DNA from 2 places in the Leucobacter sp. UCD-THU genome. Region 2 is predicted to be linked to the other one. Evidence: predicted binding sites of a transcription regulator. Region 2 holds the regulator's gene; the other holds the start of a gene.
The links. The regulator LexA, encoded in region 2, represses DNA repair genes until DNA is damaged. The targets are predictions, from matches to a motif close to TCGAACANNTGTTCGA.

Region 1 (8,727 bases), on a different contig from region 2:
CGCACGGTGACGATCCCCTTCTCTCCCACCCCCACCATCGCGGCGGTGCCGGTGACGAACGGCAGCGGCGCGTCGGTCACGGCGCCGCCCTCGTCGAGCACGATCCACGGCCTGATGCCTCGCTCGTGCAGCGTGTCCGAGATGACCCTGGCGGCGGCGCCGAAGGTCTCCTCGTTGCCGCCGAACGACAGCAGCACGTCTCGCGCCGGCGTGAACCCGGCGGCGAGCAGGTTCTCGACGGCCTCGAGCACCACCAGCAGGGGGCCCTTGTCGTCGAGCGCGCCCCGGCCGTGCACGAAGCCGCCCTCGACGCGGCCCTCGAACGCGGGAAAGCGCCATCCGTCATCGGGGTGCACCGGCACCACGTCGTAGTGGGCCATGAGCACGGCGGGATCGGCGGCGGCGTTGCGGCCCGGCCAGCGGAAGAGCAGGCCGAACTCGGTGATGCGCTCGCGCTCCAGGTGTTCGTGCACGAGCGGGTAGAGCTCTTCGAGCAGTTCGACGAAGGTCTCGAAGGGCTCCTGGCCGCGCTGCGCGAGCTCGGCCGAGACCGTCGGGATGCGGATCATGCGCGAGAGGCGCGACTCGGCGCCCGGACGGGGAGTGACATCGACGTTGGCTGCCATCGGGCCAGTATATTTCGGTGCCGGTGCCGGTGCCGGTGCCGGTGCCGGTGCCGGTGCCGCCGCCGTCGACGCCCGTCGGATGCGGGAGTCAGCGCGTCTGGAAGGAACTCTGCATTCTCCCGGCGCGAACGCGGAGTCCCGCACCGCTGCTTCCCGGGGGATGCGGCGGTGCGGGACTCCGAGTCGGGGGAGGGGCCCTGCGAGGGCCCAGGCGCGCTACACCTTCGCGGGTGCCGGATCCCGGATCTCGTCCGACGACGGGCCCTCGGGGCGATCGGCCGCGGCCTCCACGTCGGTGTTGTCGAAGGCCTGGCCCTTGCGGGGGGCGTTGTAGAGATCGACATCGAGGATGCCCTCGCGCTTCGCGACGATGGCGGGCACGAGCGCCTGGCCGGCTACGTTGACCGCGGTGCGGCCCATGTCGATGATCGGGTCGACCGCGAGCAGCAGGCCGACTCCCTCGAGGGGCAGGCCGAGCGTCGACAGGGTCAGCGTGAGCATGACGGTGGCGCCGGTGGTGCCGGCGGTCGCGGCCGAGCCCACCACCGAGACGAGCACGATCAGCAGGTACTGCACGATCGTCAGGTCGATGCCGAAGAACTGCGCGATGAAGATCGCGGCCACGGCCGGGTAGATCGCGGCGCAGCCGTCCATCTTGGTGGTCGCGCCCAGGGGCACCGCGAACGAGGCGTAACCGCGGGGTACGCCCAGGTTACGCTCCGTGACCCGCTGGGTGAGCGGCAGGGTGCCGATCGACGAGCGGCTCACGAAGCCGAGCTGCACCGCGGGCCACACGCCCGAGAAGTACTGCCTGACCGAGAGGCCGTGAGCCTTCACCAGCACGGGGTAGACGACGAACAGCACGAGTGCGAGGCCGAGGTAGAGCACCGCCACGAACCAGGTGAGCGAGCCCATCTTGTTCCAGCCGTACTCGGCGACGGCGTTGCCGATGAGGCCGAGGGTGCCGAGGGGTGCGATGCGGATGATCCACCACAGCACCTTCTGGATCACCGCGAGCGCCGACTCGGTGAGGCGGATGAACGGCTCGGCCTTCTCGCCGATCTTGAGCGCGGCGATGCCGACCGCGACCGAGATGACGATCACCTGCAGCACGTTGAAGCTCGCGGATCCGGTGAACGCGCCGGTGTCGGCGTCGACGCCGCCGCTCACGCCGAGGCCCAGGAAGTTCGAGGGCACGAGGCCGGTCAGGAAGTTCCACCAGGTGCCGACGGCGTAGGGGTCGCCGGTCTCGAGCTCGGCCTGCGAGGCGTGGGAGCCGGGCTGCAGCGTCACGCCGAGCACGATGCCGATGGTCACCGCGATGAGCGCGGTGATCGCGAACCACAGCAGGGTCTGACCGGCCAGGCGTGCGGCGTTCGTGACCTGTCGCAGGCCGACGATGCTCGACACGATCGCGGTGAAGATGAGCGGCACGACGGCGGCGCGCAGCAGCGAGACGTAGCTGCTGCCGATGGTGGAGAGGGTGGCGTGCAGGCCGTTCTTGTTGCCCTCGGCATCGGCGCCGAGCGACATCGCGATGCCGCCGAGCACGAGGCCGAGGACCAGGGCGGCGAGGATCTGCCAGCCGAACGACGTCATCCACTTGGGGAGGCGGCGCCGCGTTTCGGGGGCGGTCGGAGTTGTCGACACGACGAGGGGTTCCTTTCGGTGGGGAAGCGCGGGATCGGGCGATAGGGGCGGATCCGCGCGGAGTGCATGCGGGCGCGAAGCCCGGGCCGCAGAAGAGTCTAGCAACCTATTCGCGAAAGTTATTCCAGGTATTGCGAACCGTTGAGTTGGGGTGCTCGCGCGCCCGTCCGCTCGCGTGCCTGTCGGCGGGTCTGCCGCTCCGCTGCGAGGCCGGGTAGTCTGGCCCTATGGCAGATTCTTCGTTTGACGTGGTGAGCAAGATCGACTCGATGGAGGTCGAGAACGCGGTCAACCAGGCCCGCAAGGAGGTCGAGCAGCGCTACGACTTCAAGGGTGTGGGAGCCGACGTGACCCTCTCGGGTGAGAGCATTCAGATCAAGGCCAACACCGAGGAGCGCGCGAACGCCGTGCTCGACGTGCTGCAGTCGAAGTTCATCAAGCGCGGCCTCTCGCTCAAGGCGCTCGACAGCGGCGAGCCCTACGCGAGCGGCAAGGAGTACCGCATCGACTCCAAGCTCAAGGAGGGCATCGACCAGGCCACCGCCAAGAAGCTGAACAAGCTGATCCGCGATGAGGCGCCGAAGGGTGTCAAGTCGCAGATCCAGGGCGACGAGCTGCGCGTCAGCTCGAAGAGCCGCGACGACCTGCAGGGCACCATCTCCCTGCTCAAGGGCGCCGACGTCGACGTGGCCCTGCAGTTCGTGAACTTCCGCTGAGCATGATCGGAGAGAACCTGCTGGGGCCCGAACCCACCCTTCTCGCGCAGGAGCCCGCCGTCACCGCGGCGCTCGCCGCGGGGGCGGATCCCGAAGCCGTCGTGCGCGAACATCCCGAATCGCCGCTCGCGTGGGTGGTGCTCGCCGACCGCGCCGATGCAGAAGGCCGCGACATCGAGGCCTACGCCTTCGCGCGCGTCGGCTACCACCGAGGCCTCGACGCGCTGCGCAAGTCGGGCTGGCGCGGCGCCGGGCCCGTGCCCTGGTCGCACGAGCCCAACCGCGGCGTGCTGCGCGCCCTCTACGCGCTGCGCCGATCCGCGGCCCGCATCGGCGAGCAGAGCGAGGTCGACCGGCTCACCGAGTTCCTCGACGGGGCCGACCCTGGCGCGATCCCAGCCATCGAGGCGCAGTAGCACCACCCGCTCCTGGCGAGAGATCCGGCGTCCGTGAGGCCGGATCCGCGGGCTCGGTCTCACCGACGCCGAATCTCCCACGGAGCCCTCGGGATCCTCCGCCACAGGTGCCGGGTAGACTGGGCCGGTATCTGCCACAGCTGCAAAGGAAGGGGCTGAGATGCCCGCAGTGCTCATCACCGGTGCCCAGTGGGGCGACGAGGGGAAGGGACGAGCGACCGATCTGCTCGGCAGCCGCGTCGAATACGTGGTCAAGTTCAACGGCGGCAACAACGCCGGCCACACCGTCGTCGTCGGCGACGAGAAGTACGCGCTGCACCTGCTTCCGTCCGGCATCCTGACGCCCGGCGTCGTGCCCGTGATCGGCAACGGCGTGGTCATCGACCTCGGCGTGCTCAAGCAGGAGCTCGACGCCCTCAGCAGCCGCGGCGTCGACGTGTCGCGCCTCAAGGTGAGCGCGAACGCGCACGTCATCACCGCCTACCACCGCACGCTCGACAAGGTCACCGAGCGCTTCCTGGGCAAGCGCCAGATCGGCACGACGGGGCGCGGGATCGGCCCCGCCTACGCCGACAAGATCAACCGCGTGGGCATCCGCATCCAAGACCTCTTCGACGAGAGCATCCTGCGCCAGAAGGTGGAGGCCGCGCTCGAGTTCAAGAACCAGGTGCTCGTCAAGATCTACAACCGCCGGGCCATCGAGGCCGACGAGGTGATCGCCGACCTGCTGAGCTTCCGCGAGATGCTCGAGCCGATGGTCTGCGACACCGGTCTGCTGCTGCACGAGGCGATGCAGGACGGCAAGACCGTGCTCTTCGAGGCCGGGCAGGCGACCATGCTCGACATCGACCACGGCACCTACCCCTTCGTGACCTCCTCGAACGCGACCGCGGGCGGGGCGAGCACCGGATCGGGTCTGCCGCCCCACCAGCTCGACCGCGTCATCTCGGTCGTCAAGGCCTACACCACGCGCGTGGGCGCCGGCCCGTTCCCCACCGAGCTCTTCGACGAGTTCGGCGAGCACCTGGCGAGCGTCGGCCACGAGTACGGCACCACGACGGGGCGCGCGCGCCGCTGCGGCTGGTACGACGCCCCCATCGCCCGCTACGCGGCCCGCATCAACGGCGTCACCGACTTCGTGCTCACCAAGCTCGACGTGCTGTCGGGGCTCGAGACGATCCCGGTCTGCGTCGCCTATGACGTGAACGGCGTGCGCCATGACGAGATGCCCGTCAATCAGAGCGACTTCCACCACGCGAAGCCGATCTACGAGGAGTTCCCCGGCTGGTCCGAGGACATCTCGGGAGCGCGCCGCTTCGAGGAGCTGCCGAAGAACGCGCAGGAGTACATCCGCGCCCTCGAGGCGATGAGCGGCGCCCGCATCTCGGCCGTCGGCGTGGGCCCGGAGCGCGAGCAGGTCGTGGTTCTCCACGATCTGCTCGACTGAGGCCGTCGTCCTGAGCGGAGTCGCGGGATCCTCGGGCGCGTGAGATCCTGCGGCTCCTCCCCTCGGGGTCGAGGCCCCGCCTCCCCGGCAGCAAGCAGCCGCACCACGCGGAACGACGATTTGGAGCAACCCATGAGCGATCCGACCCCGCAGGAGCGCCTGGCCGCGCTGCGCTCGAGCATCGACAACATCGATGCGGCGCTCGTGCACATGCTCGCCGAGCGCTTCCGCTGCACCCAGGAGGTGGGCCGCCTGAAGGCCGACCACGACATGCCGCCGTCGGATCCGAGTCGCGAGGCCCGGCAGATCGAGCGCCTGCGCTCCCTCGCCGAAGACGCCCACCTCGATCCCGAGTTCGCCGAGAAGTGGTTCAACTTCGTGGTGGCCGAGGTGATCCGGCACCACCAGCACATCGCCTCCGAGCGCTGACTCCGGCCTGCGGCGCCGGGCGTCGCGGGCTCCGGGGAAGCGCACGGAGCGATGCGCCGAGGGTTTCCCTGCGAGCCGCGCGCGCAATCGAGTCTTGCGATTCATTCGAACATATGTTCGAATGAATCCATGAGATGGAGCGGGCAGCGGGTCGATGCAACGTCGGAGACGGCGCTGCCCGGGCTCGGTCTCGGCGAGGTCGCCGCGGTGCCGGGGCACCTGCGCACAGTGCGCTCCCCCGAGTTCGCCGGGCTCGTCTTCCACGAGGTGATCGCGAAGAGCGCGCTCAACCGGGTGCCCGCCTCGTCTTCGATGCCGTTCTCATGGACCATCAACCCCTACCGCGGCTGCTCCCACGCCTGCGTCTACTGCTTCGCCAGGGGCTCCCACCGATACCTCGACCTCGACACCGGCCGCGACTTCGACTCGCAGATCGTGGTGAAGGTCAACATCGCCGAGGTGCTCGGCCGTGAGCTGGGCAAACCCGGCTGGCAGGGCGAGCACGTCGCGCTCGGCACCAACACCGACCCGTACCAGCGGGCCGAGGGCCGCTACCGGCTCATGCCCGGCATCATCGACGCCCTCGCCCGCAGCGGCACGCCGATGTCGATCCTCACCAAGGGCACGCTGCTGCGCCGCGATCTGCCGCAACTCGTCGAGGCCGCGCAGCGCGCTCCCGTCGCGCTGTCGATGTCGATCGCCGTCGCCGATCCCGATCTGCAGCGCTCGATCGAGCCCGGCGTGCCCAGCGCGCGGGCGCGGCTCGACACCATCGCCGCCGCCCGAGACGCGGGCTTCGAGCCCGACGTCTTCGTGATGCCGGTGCTGCCGCACCTCACCGACTCGACCGCTCAGCTCGGCGCCCTGCTGCGAGACATCCGCGCCGCCGGCGCCCGCTCGGTCATGTACGGCCCCCTCCACCTGCGCTCGCACGTGAAGCCCTGGTTCTTCGCCTGGCTCGAGCGCGAACACCCCGAGCTCGTGCCCGCCTACCGCTCTCTCTACCCGGGCAGCGCCAGCAGCGCCCCGCAGGCGTACCGCATGGAGCTGGCGGCGCGCATCCGCCCCATCATCAGACGCCTCGGCCTCGAGTGGGCCGCGCCCCGCGACCCTGCCCACCCGCGCCGCGGCGCCGCCGCCCGGCCGATGCCCCTCGACGCGCTCGCCACCCCCGGCGCGCCCGCGCCCACCCTCTTCTGAGGCGCGACCCGAGCGGCTCCACGTACGAGGCTCGGGGCGGGCCGGCCGACGGCACCTCGATCAGCGCGGACTGCGGGGCTGCGGACCGCGGTCGGCACGCAGGGCTCAGGCCGCCGACCGCACTCCCGCTTCGCCCGCGGCCGACGCCGCGCGCGCCTCCGCGATCGCCTCCAGCACCCGCAGCCGCAGCACGTTCCCGCGCTCGGCGAAGCCGCGCTGTCGGCGCGCATACTCCCGCTTCCCGTCGGCCGCCTCGATCGGGATCGGCACGAGCGGCGCCCCCGACGCTCCGACGAAACCGGTCACATCGTAGGGCGACGCCTGCATGTCGACCTCGCGGATGTCGCGCGCCAGCTCGAAGGCGTCGAGCAGCACCTCTCCAGGCACGATCGGGCCGAGCTTCGCCGCCCACTTGTAGACGTCCATGCCCGCGTGCAGGCAGCCGGGCTGCTCGAGCTCGGGCTGCGTCTCGCGAGTGGGCTGCACCGCATTGAGCGGCGCGGCCTCGGCGGTGAAGAAGCGGAACGCGTCGAAGTGGGTGCACCCGATCAGGTGGCTCTCGACCACGAGGTCGGTGGCCGCGTGCCCGATCCGCAACGGCAGCGCCGTGTGCCGCAGCTGTTCGGGGGTCATGCGGTAGACCATCGCCCACTCGTGCAGGCCGAAGCAGCCGAAGCGCGGCGCGCGGTCGAGCGTCTGCCGCAGCAGCGTCTCGACGTAGTCGACCGTGCCGCCGCGCTTCGCGAAGAACGCGGCGGCGTCGACGATGGCGTCGTCACCGTGCCCGTCATCGGCGACCGGGGGCGCGCCTGCCGAGCTGCGCGTCCCTCCCGCCGGTCGTGCGCCCGCCGGTCGTGCGCCCGCCGCCGTGCGCGTGCCGTTCGAGCGGCCGACGACTGCGTAGTACTTCCAGGAGGCGCGATCCCGAGCCCCGCCTTCGAGCACCGCCGCGGCGCCCGGATGCCACCGCCGCAGCTCGCCCGGCTTCACCGAGTAGTAGGTCCAGAGGAAATCCTCGACCGGGTGCCGCTCCCCGCGCTGCTTGCGTGCTCGGTGCGCCGCGGTGAGCGCGTCGGCGCGCAGCTGATGGGCGGCCTCGCGCGCCCGCCACTCGTCGTGCCGCAGCATCAGCGCTCCATGCCGCGCAGACGGTCGAGCTCGCGCCGCTCCCGCTTCGTGGGGCGTCCCGCGCCGCGATCCCGCAGCACCGGGGCCGGGCGCTCCACTCGCGGCGGGGCCGGCGGAGTCAGGTCCTCGAAGTAGCGGGCCGCGTCGGCGGCGCTTCCCCGTCGCGAGGCGAGCCCCGTCACGCGGTAGACACGATCGAAGCCGTGCAACCGCACCCGAACCTCGTCGCCCACCCGCACCGGCTGCGCGGCCTTCGCCGGCTGGTCGTTCACGCGCACGTGCCCGGCCCGGCACGCCGCCGTGGCCTGGCTGCGGGTCTTCGCGAGCCGCACGGCCCATACCCAGCTGTCGAGTCGCACCGAATCCATGCAGATCAGGGTACCCGTCCTCGCTTCGCGCTCTCCGCGATCGGGCAGGATGGGATCATGAGCGCCGAGTACGAGACCATCGCCGCGCCGGTCGACGCCGAGCTCGAGATATCGCGATCCCGGTTCCTGACGAGGCTCGAGCGGGTCGAGACCGAAGAGCAGGCGCGCGAGACGATCGCCCGGGTGCGCGGGGAGCACCCGCGGGCGCGGCACCACTGCTCGGCGTTCGTGCTCGGCCCCGACGGCCGTGTGCAGCGCTCCAACGACGACGGCGAGCCGAGCGGCACCGCCGGGGCGCCGATGCTCGACGCGCTCGTCTCGGCGGGCCTCAGCGACGTCGTCGCCGTGGTCACGCGCTACTTCGGGGGAGTGCTGCTCGGCGCGGGCGGCCTCACCCGCGCCTACCGCGCGGCGGTGGCCGAGGCCGTGCTGCGCGCCGAGCGCCTGCGCCGCGGGTTGCGCAGGGAGGTGCTGGTCACGACCGGGTACGAGCCGGCGCCGCAGATCGAGGCCGAGGCGCGGCGCCGGGGCTACGGGATCGGCGCCGCCGACTACAGCGATCGGGTGGCGCAGCGCTACCTCGTCGCGGAGGCGGAGGTCGCGGAGGTCGCGGCGCTCGCCGCCGAGATCAGCGCCGGATCGGCGGTGGTGGTGCCGGGTGATGCGGCCTACGTCGATCTGCCCGGGTAGGGATGAAACGGCGGGGCTGCGAGGTCGCGAGAGCGGGGGTGCGGGAGCGGGACGCCT
Region 2 (8,727 bases):
TGCGCAGGTGCCCCTCGATGCCGAGGTTGCGGATCAGGATACCCTGCGCGCGCAGCGACTCGAAGACCGCTGCCGGATCGTCGAAGCCGCCGACCAGCAGGAAGTTCGCGCCGGACGGGTGCACCTCGTAGCCGAGCTGCACGAGTGCGGCGGCGAGCCGATCGCGCTGATCGCGGATGTCGGCGACGGTGGCGAGCATCTCGTCGGAGTGGCGTATGGCGGCGGTAGCCGCGGCCTGCGTGAGCGCGGAGAGGTGGTACGGCAGTCGCACGAGGCGCAGGGCGTCGATCACGGCGGGGTCTGCCGCGAGATATCCGAGGCGCACGCCGGCGAAGGCGAAGGCCTTGCTCATGGTGCGCGAGACGAGCAGGCGATGGCGGCCGGGCAGCAGCGCGACCGCGCTCTCGCGCTGCGCGTCGAACTCGTGGTAGGCCTCGTCGACGATGAGGATGCCGTCGAAGGCCTCATAGGCGGCGAGGATCACCTCGCGGTCGAGCGGCGTGCCGGTGGGGTTGTTGGGGCCGCACAGGATGGCGATGTCGGGCCGGTGCTCGCGCAGGGCGCCGACCACGAGCTCGGGGGTGAGGGCGTAGTCGGCGGGGCGCGCAACGGCGATCCACTCCGTGTCGGTGCCCGAGGCGAGCAGCGGGTACATGGAGTAGGTGGGCGTGAAGCTCAGCAGCGAGCGCCCGGGGCCGCCGAACGCCTGCAGAATCTGCTGCAGCACCTCGTTCGAGCCGTTCGCCGCCCACAGCTGCTCGACGGTCAGGCCATGGCCGAGATAACCGGCCAGGGCCTCGCGCAGCTCGGTGAACTCGCGGTCGGGATAGCGGTTCACTCCGTGAACCGCCTGCGCGAGCGACTCCACGATGTCGGCGACCACGCGCTCGGGGATCGGATGCGTGTTCTCGTTGACGTTGAGGCTCACCGGCACGGGATCCTGGGGAGCCCCGTAGGGCTGCTTGCCGACGAGGTTGGCGCGGAGAGGGAGATCGCTCAGGCTGGTCACCGCACCAGTTTAGAACCTCCCCGGGGCGCCGCCGGCTCGCGAGGCCGGCGCGCAGGGTCGGAACCTAGTGGGTGCGCCCGGGACGCCTTCGAACGCGCACGCTTCGATCGCTCAGGCTTCACACCCTCACGCATCGAGCTCGTCGGCCCCGAACACCGCGGGGCTGTCGGAGTACCGCAGCGGCACCGCGATCGCCTCGCCCGCCTCGATGCCAGAGCCGTCGAGCTGGTTGAGCTGCACGATCTCGGCGACCAGGTCGCGCGGGTCGGCCTCGGGGTCGAGCTCGGTCGCGAGCGACCAGAGCGAAGCACCGGGCTGCACGACCACGTAGTGGAACTGCTGGCCGGAAGCGCCCTCTTCCGACGCGAAGGCCTGGGGGCCCGCGAACGTCGCCGCCAGCGCGAGCAGGCCCGCGACCATCACGGTGGCCAGCGATCCGAAGACCACTCGCCCGCGACGCGTGAGGCGCAGCTTCGCGTTCGCCTTCGGGGGGCGAACCTCGTACGACTCGTGCTGCAGAACCGCCTGTGCGCTCATGGTGGTCTCTCCTGTTCTTCCGCGCCGCCGCGAGTATCACATCGGGGCGAACATCTGTTTCGAATATATCTTCGATGAATCGAAACCGCAAGCAAGATCTTCGAACACATGTTTCGATCTTTTCCGCGACACTCGAACACTTGTTTGGCGGTGTTCGAATGCAGCGGCTATGGTTTCGAGCAACGGCATCACTGAATCAGCAACCACTGACATTCATGGATCCGACCCTCCCGCCACCGCCCTCGGGCCTCGGAAAGGACAGCGATGAGCGACGCTCCCCACTCCCGGAAGCCCCTCAGCGAGAAGCAGCAGGCGATCCTCGAGTGCATCGCGCGCTCGGTCGACACTCGCGGCTACCCGCCCAGCATGCGCGAGATCGGCGACGCCGTCGGGCTCTCCTCGCTCTCGAGCGTCACCCACCAGCTCAGCCGCCTCGAGCTCGGCGGGTACATCCGCCGCGATCCGAACCGGCCCCGAGCACTCGAGATCCTCGTCGAGCTGGCGAGCACGAGCGCGGCCATCGCCGACGCCCCCGCGCAGCAGGTCGAGGAAGCCGCCTACGTGCCCCTGGTCGGGCAGATCGCCGCGGGCGTGCCGATCACGGCCGACCAGCAGGTCGAGGAGATCGTGCCGCTCCCCCGGCAGCTCGTGGGCGACGGCCAGCTGTTCATGCTGCGCGTGGTGGGCGACTCCATGATCGATGCGGCGATCTGCGACGGCGATTTTGTGGTCGTGCGCCAGCAGCGCGAGGCCGAGAACGGCGACATCGTCGCGGCGATGCTCGACGGCGAGGCGACCGTCAAGGTCTTCCGCCGCCGCGACGGCCACACGTGGCTGCTGCCGCGCAACAGCGCGTTCGAGCCGATCCTCGGCGACCACGCCGAGGTGCTCGGCCGCGTCGTCGCGGTCTTCCGCTCCGTCTGATCGCGCAGGCCGGGCCGGGGCCGCCCCCGGCCCGGCGTCGGCACGCGGTGGCGAGCGGCCGAACGCCGCGGGAGCGCCCGGCGCTGCCGTACCCTCAGCCGATCGGATCCGGCGTCAGCAGCTGCAGCTCGCGCAGCACGGCCAGCACCTGCTCGTGCCGGTTGAAGGTGTAGAGGTGCACCGACGGGGCTCCCCCGGCGAGCAGCGCGCGTGCGAGGTCGACCGTGTGCTCCACGCCCAGCTCGGGCGCGTATCCCCCGGCCTCCTCGAGTGCCCGTTCCAGCCCCTCGGGGGCCGGGCGACCCGCCAGCGACGCGACCTTGCGCAGCTGCGCACTCGTCGAGACCGGCATGAGCCCGGGCAGCACGGGGATCCGCAGCCCCGCGCTCTGGGCGTCGCCCACGAAGCCGAGGTACTCCTCGGCCCGGAAGAAGAGCTGCGTGACGGCGAACTGCGCGCCGGCCTCCTGCTTCTCGATGAGCCATTCGATGTCCTGCGAACGCGATCGCGACAGCGGGTGCCCGTTCGGGTACGCGGCCACGGCGGTGCGCCCGACGCTCGTGAGCGGCGGTCGCTCGGCGCGGGCCTCGGCGACCAGATCGACCAGCTCGAGCGACGACAGGGATCCCGTCACCGCAGGGTCGTGCTCGTCGAGCCCCCGCGGCGGGTCGCCGCGCAGGGCGAGGAAGTCGTGCACGCCGGCGTCCATGATGCGGTGGATCGTCTCGCGCACCGCATCGCGGCTCTCACCGACCGTGGTGAGGTGTGCGAGCGGCAGTGCGTCGGTGTGATCGCGCAGGTACTTCAGCAGGTCGAGCGACGCGTCGCGGTTGGACCCGTTCGCCCCGTAGGTGACCGAGATGAAGTCGGGGCCGGCTGCGGAGAGGTGCTGCACGGCGTGCCCGAGGGCGAGGGCGGCGGCGCCGCTGCGCGCCGGGAACACCTCGAAGGAGAAGCGGGCGCGGGTGGGCGCGCTGCCCGCGAGCGGCAGCGGGCTCACGACGCCGCTCCCGCCAGGGCCTCGGACGCCAGCTCGGTGCCCCGCACCCGAGCGGCGATCTTGGCGAAGGCCACGTCGCGGGCGAAGTCGGGCGAGCCGTGCCGCGGCTTCTCGTCGATGAGGTAGGGCGAGAACCCGCAGTCGTCGGTAGAGCCGAGCAGCTCGGGCGGCACGAAGCGCGCCGCCCGCACGAGCTGGTCGCGGATCTGCTCGGCCGTCTCGAGCCTCGGATGGGTGGGGTTGGTCACGCCGATGAGCACGCGCGGGGCGCGCCCGCGGGATGCCCGTCCGCGCAGCTGACCGCCGACGAGACGGGCGACACGATCCGGATCCTTCTCCCCCGCGGCCTGCACCAGGAAGTACCCCGCCTCGATCTGGAACAGCTCGGGGATCAGCTCGGCGTAGTCGATGTCGGCGCTGTGCGCCGAGTCGTTGTCGTTGCCGGGGCAGGTGTGCACGCCCACCGCGGCGCGCTGCCGCGGCTCGAGGCGATCCAGCACCCGGTTGATGAGCTCGATGAAGCCTCCCAGCGCTTCGGGGCCGGCCCACGGGGCGCGCAGATCACGGCGCAGCGCGAGGCGCCCCTCCGTGAAGTCGATCGTGACGCGGGAGGCGCCCGCGGCGAAGCAGCGCGCGATGTCGTCGGCGCAGCCGTCGACCACGTCGTTCAGGAAGTCGTCGCGCGAGTAGTCGCCGAGGCCCGCATCGGGCACCATGAGCGACAGCATCGACGGCGAGATCACGGCCTGCTTGAGCGGCAGGTCGGTCAGCTCGCGAGCCGCCGACACGTCATCGGCGGCCCACGCGCGGAAGGCGAACGGTGCGCTTGCGAGGCTCGGGATCACCCGGTGGTGGCCGTCGGCGAACACCGCGAAGACCGGCCCTTCCTCGACCTCGTCGGTGCCGAGCGGATAGCTCGCGAAGCTGTGCCTGCGCTGCTCGCCGTCGGAGATGATCGGCGAGCCGGTCGCCGCCAGGCGGTCGAGGGTGTCGCGCACCGCGAGATCCTGCTCGGCGCGCAGCTGGGCCTGCGAGGCGAGCCCCGTCTCGGCGTCGAGCACCGCGCGCTGCAGCCGCGCCGGGCGCGGCAGCGAGCCGACGGGCTCGGTGGGGAGCCGATCGCTCGGCCAGGGCGCCGCCGCACCGGGCTGCGGCGCCCGCGAGTCGGGCAGCGTCACACCGCTCCTTCGCGCACCGCCTGAGCCGCCCGCACGAGGTTCGTGAGGCTCTCCACGGTCTCTTCGTAGCCGCGCGTCTTGAGCCCGCAGTCGGGGTTCACCCACAGCTGCTCGCCGGGGATGCGGCTCGCGGCGATGCGGATCAGCTCGGTCTGCTCCTCGACGCTCGGCACGCGGGGCGAGTGGATGTCGTAGACGCCCGGGCCGATGCCGCGCGAGTAGCCGTGATCACCGAGGGGCTCGACCACGTCCATGCGGCTGCGGGCCGCCTCGATCGAGGTCACGTCGGCGTCGAGGCCGTCGACCGCGTCGATGATCTCGCCGAACTCGGAGTAGCAGAGGTGGGTGTGGATCTGCACCTCGGCGGCCGCCCCGCTCGTCGCGAGACGGAACGACCCCACCGACCAGTCGAGGTAGGCGGGCTGGCGGTCGGCGTCGAGCGGCAGCAGCTCGCGCAGCGCCGGCTCGTCGACCTGCACGATCTTGATGCCGGCCTCGACGAGATCGTCGATCTCGTCGCGCAGCGCGAGCGCCACCTGGTTCGCGGTGTCGGCGAGCGGCTGGTCGTCGCGCACGAACGACCAGGCGAGGATCGTGACGGGGCCCGTGAGCATGCCCTTGACGAGGCGATCGGTGAGCGACTGCGCGTAGGCCGACCACGCGACCGTCATGGGGGCGGGCCGCGAGACGTCGCCCCACAGGATCGAGGGGCGGGTGGCGCGGGTGCCGTACGACTGCACCCAGCCGTGCTCGGTGACCGCGAAGCCGTCGAGCAGCTCGGCGAAGTACTGCACCATGTCGTTGCGCTCGGCCTCGCCGTGCACGAGCACGTCGAGCCCGATCTGCTCCTGCAGCCGGATGACGCGCTCGATCTCCTCGCGGAGGAAGCCGTCGTAGGCCTGCTGGTCGATCTCGCCGCGCGTGAAGGCGGCGCGGGCCTTGCGGATCTCGGTGGTCTGCGGGAAGGAGCCGATCGTGGTGGTCGCGAGGCTCGGGATGCCGAGCGCGCTCTGCGCGTCGCGGCGGTCGCCCTCGGAGGCGCGGCTGCGATCGGCCTCGCCGACGGCGGAGACGCGATCCCGGACGCCGTCGACGCGAACGCCGGGGGCCGATGCGCGGTCCGCGAGCACCCGGTCGACCTCGGCCAGCTCGGCCTCGATGGCAGCGGAGCCCTCGGAGAGGCCGCGGGCGAGGATCGCCACCTGCTCGACCTTCTGGTCGGCGAAGGCGAGCCACGACTTCAGGCGCTCGTCGAGCTTGGTCTCGTCGTTCACGTCGTGCGGCACGTGCTGGAGATTGTTGGAGGTGCCGACGACCACGGCGATGCCCGAGCGCTGCAGAGCCTCGGCGGTGCCGAACGACTGGCGCAGATCGGTGCGCCAGATGTTGCGGCCGTCGACGACACCGGCGACCAGCTGCGTGCCCTCGAACGCCCGCGCGAGCTCGCCGGAGTCGTGGGCCTCGATCGGCAGTGTGCCGCGCACGAGGTCGGCCTGCACCGCCTCGACGGGCAGCGCGCCAAGGCGCAGGAGCGCGCCGGAGGAGTCGCCGTAGGGCGCGGTCAGCAGGATCTGCGGACGCTGCGCCGCGGGCGCCGCGCCGAGCGCGCCGTACGCCCGCTCGACGAGCGCGAGGGTCTGCTCGCGCGGCACCGAGAGCGAGTCGGAGACGAGTGCGGGCTCGTCGAGCTGCACCCAGGAGGCGCCGGCGGCGGCGAGCGCGCTCAGCAGCTCGGCGTAGACCGCGACCGCCTCGTCGAGGCGATCGATGGGGCGGAAGCCCTCGCCGGCGTCGTCGGAGGCCTTCGCGAGCAGCAGGTAGGTGACGGGGCCCACGAGCACGGGGCGCGGCTCGACGCCCTGCTGCGCGGCCTCGGCGACGCCGGCCACGAGGGAGGCCGCGTTCGCCGCGAACGGGGTGCGCTCGTCGATCTCGGGAACGCTGTAGTGGTAGTTCGTGTCGAACCACTTGGTCATCTCGAGCGGCTGGTGGTCCTTGTCGCCGCGCGCGAGCGCGAAGTAGACGTCGAGGTCGCTCGCGCCCTCGCGCGCCGCGACGTCGGCGAAGCGGCCCGGGATCGCGCCGAGCGCGAGCGTCGCGTCGAGCACCTGGTCGTAGAAGCTGAAGCTCTCGGGCACCGCGCCGCCCGCTGCGGGCAGGCCGAGCTCGACGAGGCGCGAGCGGGTCGCGGCGCGCAGCTCCCGAGCCGTCTCGAGGAGCTCGCCCTCGCTCGTGCTGCCCTTCCAGTAGGACTCGATGGCCCGCTTCAGCTCGCGGCGGCGGCCGAGGCGCGGGTACCCGAGGATCGTGGCGTTGGGCAGGGGCGTCGTTGCGGACATGCGGGTCCTTCGGTTCGGGAACGTGGGGTGCGCGACCGGGTGCGATCCGCGCCCGGTCACCCACACGCTATCCCGCACCGCCGACGTGGAGTGCGCATGTTGCGCTGTATGAACTACGAAGTGTTACAGCCTTCGAGTCGGCGTCCGCCCCGAAGGCTCCGCCTACGCCAGGTACGGGTCGAGCTTCGCGAGCATCTCGCCCGTCACGTAGGCGCGCACCCGCGTGCCCTGCTCGACGTACTCCGTCGACAGCACGCGGTTGCGCTCGTGCAGCTCGGCCACGAGCTCGCCGCGGTCGTAGGGCACCACCACGGTGACCTCGCGATCCGGAACCGGCAGCGCCGCGTCGATCCGGCGCCGCAGCTCCTCGACGCCCTCGCCGGTGCGCGCCGAGACGAACACGGCGTCGGGGGCGAGGCCGTGCAGCACGAGCCGCTGCGATTCGTCGAGTAGATCGGCCTTGTTGAAGGCCACGATCTCGGGGATGCCCTGCGCGTCGACCTCGGCGATCACATCGCGCACGGTGCGCAGCTGGGCGGCGGGGTCGGGGTGCGACCCGTCGACCACGTGCAGGATCACGTCGGCCTCGCCCACCTCCTCGAAGGTCGACCGGAACGCCTCGACCAGCTGGTGGGGCAGGTTGCGCACGAAGCCGACGGTGTCGGCGTAGGTGAAGCGGCGCCCGTCGGCCGTCTCGGCGTGGCGCACGGCCGTGTCGAGTGTGGCGAAGAGCTGGTTCTGCACGAGCTCCTGCGTGCCCGTGAGACGGTTCAGCAGGCTCGACTTGCCCGCGTTCGTGTAGCCGGCGATCGCGACCGACGGCACCTCGCCCCGCTTGCGGTTCGCGCGCTTCGCGTCGCGGGCGGGGGCGAAACCGGCGATCTGCTTGCGCAGCTTCGCCATGCGGGTGTGGATCTTGCGGCGGTCCAGCTCCATCTTGGTCTCGCCGGGGCCGCGGGAGCCCATTCCCGCACCGCCCGAGCCGACCTGGCCGCCGGCCTGCCGCGACATCGACTCTCCCCAGCCGCGCAGGCGCGGCAGCAGGTATTCGAGCTGAGCGAGTTCGACCTGGGCCTTGCCCTCGCGGCTCTTCGCGTGCTGGCTGAAGATGTCGAGGATCACCGCGGTGCGGTCGATCACCTTGACCTTGACCACGTCTTCGAGCGCTCGGCGCTGGCTCGGGGCCAGCTCGGTGTCGGCCACGACCGTGTCGGCGCCGACGGCGGCGACGAGCTCGGCGAGCTCCTGCGCCTTGCCTTTGCCGAGATAGGTCGCGGGGTCCGGGTGCGCCCGGCGCTGCAGCAGGCCGTCGAGCACGCGGGCGCCCGCCGTCTCGGCGAGTGCGGCGAGCTCGCGCAGCGAGTTCTCGGCTTCCTCGAGCCCGTGTCGGGCGGAGCCCGTGTAGACGCCGATGAGCACGGCGTTCTCGAGGCGCAGCTGCCGGTACTCGACCTCGGTGACGTCTTCGAGCTCGGTCGAGAGGCCGGCCACGCGCGTGAGCGACGCCCGCTCCTCGCGCTCGAGTCGGATGAGTTCGAGGTCTTCGGCGAGCCGGTCGTGCACCTCGTCGCCGAGTGCCTGCGCTCCGCCGGTGAGGTTGTCGACGCCGAGGCCGCCGGAGCGCGCCGCCGCGTCGCGGATCACGGTCGCGGAGCCGCCGCGCGCGGCGCGTGCGAGCAGCCGCTCGAGCGGATCGGCGCTGTCGGCCGCGTGGGAGTCGTCATCGGGTGTGCCGGAATC

Region 1: a site for LexA is predicted at 5,390-5,405, ahead of H490_RS25295 (Rv2578c family radical SAM protein). Genes of this name have one in related genera too.

What each region holds. Positions count from the first base shown of each region.
Region 1 covers NZ_KB714602.1:443,156-451,882, forward strand. The annotation lists gene H490_RS25265 (M20/M25/M40 family metallo-hydrolase) at 1-626, opposite strand, end outside; gene H490_RS25270 (dicarboxylate/amino acid:cation symporter) at 843-2,225, opposite strand; gene H490_RS25275 (YajQ family cyclic di-GMP-binding protein) at 2,504-2,992, shown strand; gene H490_RS25280 (DUF3151 domain-containing protein) at 2,995-3,408, shown strand; gene H490_RS25285 (adenylosuccinate synthase) at 3,569-4,855, shown strand; gene H490_RS25290 (chorismate mutase) at 4,988-5,284, shown strand; gene H490_RS25295 (Rv2578c family radical SAM protein) at 5,414-6,484, shown strand; gene H490_RS25300 (hypothetical protein) at 6,590-7,612, opposite strand; gene H490_RS25305 (RNA-binding S4 domain-containing protein) at 7,612-7,980, opposite strand; gene H490_RS25310 (YigZ family protein) at 8,038-8,670, shown strand.
Region 2 covers NZ_KB714604.1:9,402-18,128, reverse strand. The annotation lists gene H490_RS27610 (histidinol-phosphate transaminase) at 1-1,009, opposite strand, end outside; gene H490_RS27605 (hypothetical protein) at 1,136-1,546, opposite strand; gene lexA (transcriptional repressor LexA) at 1,811-2,470, shown strand; gene H490_RS27595 (methylenetetrahydrofolate reductase) at 2,565-3,470, opposite strand; gene H490_RS27590 (hypothetical protein) at 3,467-4,648, opposite strand; gene metE (5-methyltetrahydropteroyltriglutamate--homocysteine S-methyltransferase) at 4,645-6,987, opposite strand; gene hflX (GTPase HflX) at 7,150-8,727, opposite strand, start outside.